One region of the Microbacterium sp. 4NA327F11 genome, then DNA from elsewhere that is predicted to be linked to it. Evidence: predicted binding sites of a transcription regulator. Region 1 holds the regulator's gene; the other holds the start of a gene.
What was found. The regulator LexA, encoded in region 1, represses DNA repair genes until DNA is damaged. The targets are predictions, from matches to a motif close to TCGAACANNTGTTCGA.

Region 1 (3,194 bases):
AGGATGCCGCGCTGCACCTTCCGGCGCTCCCGACGACCACGATCGGGTCGTTCCCGCAGACCGGTGACATCCGTCGTGCCCGCGCCCGCCACGCGAAGGGCGAGCTCACCACGGCCGAGTACGACGGGTTCCTCCGCGACGAGATCGCCGCGGTCATCACGCTGCAGGAGGATCTCGGTCTCGACGTCCTCGTGCACGGCGAGCCCGAGCGCAACGACATGGTGCAGTACTTCGCCGAGAACCTCGACGGCTTCGCGGTGACGCAGAACGGCTGGGTGCAGTCCTACGGCTCGCGTGCGACGCGTCCGTCGATCCTCTGGGGCGACGTGTCGCGTCCGGCGCCGATCACGGTGGCGTGGGCCGAGTACGCCCAGTCGCTCACCGCGAAGCCCGTCAAGGGCATGCTGACCGGCCCGGTGACGATCCTCGCGTGGTCGTTCGTGCGCGACGACCAGCCGCTGGGCGAGACCGCGAACCAGGTCGCCCTGGCGCTGCGCGACGAGATCGGCGACCTCGAGCAGGCCGGCATCGCGATCATCCAGGTCGACGAGCCCGCCCTGCGCGAGCTGCTTCCGCTGAAGAAGGCCGACCAGCCGGCCTACCTCGACTGGTCGGTGGGATCGTTCCGCCTGGCGACGGCGGGTGCCGAGACGGCCACCCAGGTGCACACGCACCTGTGCTACTCGGAGTTCGCCGTCGTGATCGACGCGATCGCCGCCCTCGACGCCGACGTCACCTCGATCGAGGCGGCCCGCAGCCGCGGCGACGTGATCGACGACATCTCGGCGTCGGGCTTCAGCCACGGCATCGGCCCGGGTGTCTACGACATCCACTCGCCCCGCATCCCGAGCGTCGAAGAGGTGACCGAGCTCCTCGAGCGCGCGGTCAAGGCGATCCCGACCCGCCAGATCTGGGTCAACCCCGACTGCGGTCTGAAGACCCGTGGCTACGCCGAGACGAAGGCCTCGTTGCGCAACCTCGTCGCCGCGACCGTCGCGGTGCGCGAAGAGGTGGGCGCGCCCCAGGGCTGAGCGCCCCTCGCACGACAGAGGGCGGCGACCGGATGCTTCCGGTCGCCGCCCTCTCGTCGTCTCGGTGTCGTTAGACCGCGCGCATGAGCGCGACGACCTTGCCGAGCACGACCGCCTCGTCGCCGAGGATCGGCTCGAACGCGGAGTTGCGCGGCAGCAGCCAGGTGTGGCCGTCCCGCTGGCGGAAGGCCTTGACGGTGGCCTCGCCGTCGAGCATCGCGGCGACGATGTCGCCGTTCTCGGCGGTGGACTGCGAGCGTACGACCACCCAGTCGCCGTCGCAGATGGCGGCGTCGATCATCGACTCGCCCTGCACCTTGAGCATGAACAGGTCGCCCTTGCCGACGAGCTGGCGGGGGAGGGGGAAGATCTCCTCGACCTGCTGCTCGGCCGTGATCGGGATGCCGGCGGCGATGCGCCCGACGAGGGGCACCATGGCGGCGTCGCCGACCGAGGGGGCCGTGTCGGCGGGGTTCTCGGCCGCGGTACCGGGGAGGTCGATGAGCACTTCCATCGCACGGGTCTTGCCCGCGTCGCGACGCAGGTAGCCGCTCAGCTCGAGCTGGTTCAGCTGGTGCGTGACGCTCGAGAGCGACTTGAGTCCCACGGCGTCGCCGATCTCGCGCATGCTCGGCGGGTATCCGTGGCGCGCGATGGAGCGCTGGATGACCTCGAGGATCGCCAGCTGCTTGTCGCTGAGGCTCTTGCGCCGACGCGTCTGCGGCTTCTCCCGACCGGGCATCGCACGCTCCTTCCCTGGGCCGCCTCGTCGTTCCCGTTCGAATGTCGGAGGTCGGTGATGTGCTTCAGATGTCGAAAACCTATCCGGCTCTCGGCGCCCTTCGCGGGAGCGAGCACGCGTGTCGCGTTCGAAAGTCCTCGAAGGCGAGAGCCGGTTGACACTCGACAATATCGAAGATAGATTCGGAAAAGAAGTTCGCAAGACCGGCCCCCGGCCGGGTCCGGTCTTGCGACACTTCACCACTCTGAGGAGGCAGACATGACGACGATCCCGCTCACGCTCGCACCGCGCACCCGACTGCGGATGACGCGTCGTGGCCGCCGCGTGCTCGTGTTCCTCGCCGCACTGCCTTTCCTCATCGGGGTCTCGGCGGGCATCGTGTCGGGCGGGGCGGCTCTCGCGTCGCGCGACGCCGGTGCTCCGGCGGGCACCTACCAGACCGTCACGGTCGAGGCCGGTGACTCGCTGTGGTCGATCGCGGAGCGCGTCGCGCCGCAGGCAGATCCGCGCGACGTGGTCGACGCGTTCGTGCAGCTCAACGCACTCGGAAACGGCACGGTGGTGGCCGGCGAGCAGCTGTCGATCCCCACCGAGTACGCTCCGGCTCGCTGATCTCGACCGTCGGGTCGGCGCGTATCCCGCCTCTACGATGGAACGGTGACCCGTCTCGAAGACCTTCCGATACGCGACGACCTGCGCGGGCTCGTCCCTTACGGCGCCCCGCAGGTCGCGCTCCCCGTCGCTCTGAACGTCAACGAGAACACGCATCCGGTTCCGGATGAGGTCGCCAGCGACATCCTCGATTTCATCGCCCGCGCGCTGCGCGACGTCAACCGCTATCCCGACCGCGAGTTCACCGCGCTGCGCGAGGGCTTTGCGGACTATCTCGGCAACGGGCTGCTCCCCGAGCAGATCTGGGCCGCGAACGGGTCGAACGAGGTGCTCCAGCACGTCCTGCAGGCCTTCGGCGGCCCGGGACGTCGGGCGTTCGGCTTCACGCCGACGTACTCGATGTACCCGCTTCTCACCCGGGCGACCGGCGCCGAGTGGGTCGCCGGCGACCGGGCCAGCGACTACACGCTGTCTCCGCAATCCGCGGCCGACCAGGTGGCCGCCGCTGACCCCGACGTCGTCTTCCTGTGCGCTCCCAACAATCCGACCGGCACGCCGCTGCCGATCGATGTGATCACCGCCGTCTACGAGGCGAGCCGCGGCATCGTCATCGTCGACGAGGCCTACATCGAATTCGCCCCGCGCGACGCGGTCTCGGCGATCTCGCTCCTCGAGGGCCGGGAGCGCCTGGTCGTCTCCCGCACCATGAGCAAGGCGTTTGCCTTCGCCGGTGCGCGCGTGGGCTACCTCGCCGCCGACCCGGCGATCATCGACGCGCTGCGCCTCGTGCGCCTGCCGTACCACCTGAG
Region 2 (3,194 bases), on a different contig from region 1:
CGTCGAGCCGGTGCAGCGCATCCTGCGTCGCACCGCCGAGGGCAGTCAGAAGCTGCTCTTCTCGGCGACCCTCGACCGTGAGGTCGCGGCGCTCGTCGACGAGTTCCTCGTCGAGCCCGAGGTCTACGAGGTCGCCGGTGAGACGCAGGAGTCGGGCACGATCGACCACCGCGTGCTCGTGATCGACCACCGCGACAAGGCCGAGGTCGTCACCTCGCTCGTCGACCGTGAGGGCAAGACGCTCGTCTTCGCCCGCACCCGCGCCTACGCCGAGATGCTCGCCGAGAGCTTCGACGACGCCGGCATCCCGGCCGTCGCGCTGCACGGCGACCTCAACCAGGCCAAGCGCACCCGCAACCTGCAGCGTCTGACCGACGGCAAGGTGCGTGTGCTGGTGGCGACGGATGTCGCGGCCCGCGGCATCCACGTCGACGACATCGACCTCGTGGTGCAGGCCGACGCTCCCGACGAGTACAAGACCTACCTGCACCGCTCGGGCCGCACCGGACGCGCGGGTCGCAGCGGCACGGTCGTGACCCTCATCACCCGTCAGCGTCGTCGTCGCATGACGGAGATGCTCGAGCGCGCCGAGATCAACGCGCCCTTCGAGGATGCCCGCCCGGGCGACGACCTCATCGAGGAGCTCGCCGGTCGCCAGCTCGCCGAGGTCGACGCCTGATCCGATGACGCGGGCCCGAGCCGAGCCCCGTCGACGCCTTCGCGGCCGTCCGTCAGAACAGACGGGCGGCCGCGGTCATCTGTGGGGTGGGCACCGCGGAGGCGCCCGTCGTGCGCACCGCGGGCGGGGCGGATGCCGCGCCCCGACGGGTGCGCGTGGGCAGTTCGGTCTCATCCCGCCCGTCAAGTCGATGGGCGCGCAGCAGCGGACGCATCCGTCGCGCGAGCCATTGCCGGTAGGCGGCCGGGGTCGTCGCCGACACCCCGGGGAACAGCCCGCGGTACGACCCGACGAGGTCGGGCCTCTCCCGCGCGAGCCACGAGAAGAACCACGGCTTCACGCCCGGGCGCAGGTGCAGAGCGCCGTAGACGACGCGCGCCGCTCCCGCCTCACGGATACGCCGCAGCGCATCGTCGAGCTGGGCGATCGAGTCGGTGAGGTGGGGGAGCACGGGCATCAGGAACACCGTCGGGCGGAAGCCCGCGTCGGCGGCGGCGCGCACCGTCGCCAGGCGCGCGGCGGCCGTCGGGGTGCCGGGTTCGAGAGCGCTCTGCAGGGCGTCGTCGAACACGGCGATCGAGAACGCGAGTGATACGTCCACCTCGTCGTGCGCGGCGGCGAGCAGCGGGAGGTCGCGGCGCAGCAGCGTGCCCTTGGTGAGGATCGACAGCGGTGTGCCCGAGGAGGCGAGCGCGTCGATGATGCCCGGCATGAGCCGATAGCGCCCCTCCGCCCGCTGATACGGATCGGTGTTGGTGCCGAGGGCGACGTGCTCCCGGCCCCAGCTGCCGCGGCGCACCTCGGCGGCGAGCACCTCCGCGACGTTGATCTTCACGACGATCTGGGTGTCGAAGTCGCGACCGCCGTCGAGGTCGAGATACGTGTGCGTGCCGCGCGCGAAGCAGTAGACGCAGGCGTGACTGCACCCGCGGTAGGGGTTCACCGTCCAGTCGAACGGCATCGCGGATGCCCCCGGCACGTGGTTCAGCGCCGACTTGGCCAGCACCTCGTGGAAGGTGATGCCTGCGAACTCGGGAGTCGTGACGCTGCGCACGATGCCGCCATCGCGGTCGAGGCCCGCGAGGGCCGCGGCATCCGTCTCTCCGACGCGCTGACCGTTCCACCTCATGCGCACAGTCGAACAAAGCATCGATGTTAAGTCAAGTCTGGTGGGGCTCACTATCGTAAATAGATGAGGGGAAGTGAATGCGATGGGTCGCGGCCGCACGCATCGCGGCACACAATGGACTGATGGCCGACGCCCCGCGGATCTCCGCGCTCCGATGGACCGTCACGATCGGCCTGGTCGCGATCGTGGTGGCGTCGGCGTGCGCGTTCGCGGTGCTGCCGCGTCTCGTGGCGCCGCGACACGTGGCCGCTGCGCCCGCCGTCGCTGCCGCTCTCCCCGTCCCGGCACTCACGTCGACGCCCAACCCGGCGCCGCAGCCCTGCGACGACCCGGCGGTCACCGCGGCGCTCGCCGCGCGTGACGACGAGGCCGTCATCACGGCCGTGGGCGGTGGTGCCGCGTTCCGCGACGCCGTGGTCTCCGGAGACGCCCCCTGCATCACCCTCGCCGACGCGAACCACGTCTGGGTCGTCGTCGACAAGGCGCGCCCGCTCGAGCCGCTGTCCTTCGCGCCGGCCGCGCTCGCCAAGGTCGGTGTGCGCCTCGTGAACGGGGCAGGTCAACTGCAGCCGCCCGCCGCTGCCGCCCTCACCACGATGTCGGATGCCGCGGCCGCTGCGGGCGTGGGCAGCCTCGGGGTGGTGAGCGGCTACCGGTCGTACCAGACGCAGGTGAGCACGTACGCGTCGAATGTCGCGAACGGCGGCAAGGCGGCTGCCGATGCGACGAGCGCTCATCCCGGATACAGCGAGCACCAGACCGGGTTCGCGACGGACGTCGTCTCGTGCACCTCTGCCGGATGCGGCACGATGGACGGCTTCGGCACGTCAGCGGCCGGGAAATGGGTGGCCGAGAACGGCTGGCGCTACGGATTCATCGTGCGCTACGAGCCGGGGCAGACGGCGGTGTCGGGGTACGACTCCGAGCCCTGGCACCTGCGCTACATCGGGCCGCAGCTCGCGGCGGCGTACCATGACGGCGGGTTCCACACGCTCGAGGCGTTCTTCGGACTGCCCGCCGCGCCGAACTACCTCGGGTGACCGGTCCGGCCACCCGAGGCATCCGTCATCGCTCGTCGTGTCGATCGCGCCGCGCGGCTCGCGCCAGACGCGTTGCCTCTTCCGCTCGAATCGCGTCGGTCGACACTTCGGACGGACGCTCGCCCTCGTCCCACAGTCGATCCACCGCTGCGGCGGGGGATGTCGTTGCGGCGAGCGAGGCCTCGAGGGCACGCTCATAACGGTTCTGACGACGCTTGAGCCACAGTCCCGCGGTGACGAGCACGATCAGCACCGCGTAACACGTCGCCGCGAATGGATGCAGCACGAGATCGCCCATGTTGCCCTGGCTCAGCTGGAGCGCCTTGCGCAGCTGCTGCTCGCCCAT

Region 2: the regulator LexA is predicted to act here: its motif matches at 1,817-1,832, upstream of FFS51_RS00595 (Rv2578c family radical SAM protein).

What each region holds. Positions count from the first base shown of each region.
Region 1 is NZ_SCOB01000005.1:124,315-127,508, reverse strand. It holds gene metE (5-methyltetrahydropteroyltriglutamate--homocysteine S-methyltransferase) at 1-1,031, shown strand, start outside; gene lexA (transcriptional repressor LexA) at 1,102-1,773, opposite strand; gene FFS51_RS05155 (LysM peptidoglycan-binding domain-containing protein) at 2,032-2,385, shown strand; gene FFS51_RS05150 (histidinol-phosphate transaminase) at 2,431-3,194, shown strand, end outside.
Region 2 is NZ_SCOB01000001.1:121,412-124,605, reverse strand. It holds gene FFS51_RS00600 (DEAD/DEAH box helicase) at 1-679, shown strand, start outside; gene FFS51_RS00595 (Rv2578c family radical SAM protein) at 732-1,808, opposite strand; gene FFS51_RS00590 (M15 family metallopeptidase) at 1,931-2,848, shown strand; gene FFS51_RS00585 (tripartite tricarboxylate transporter permease) at 2,874-3,194, opposite strand, start outside.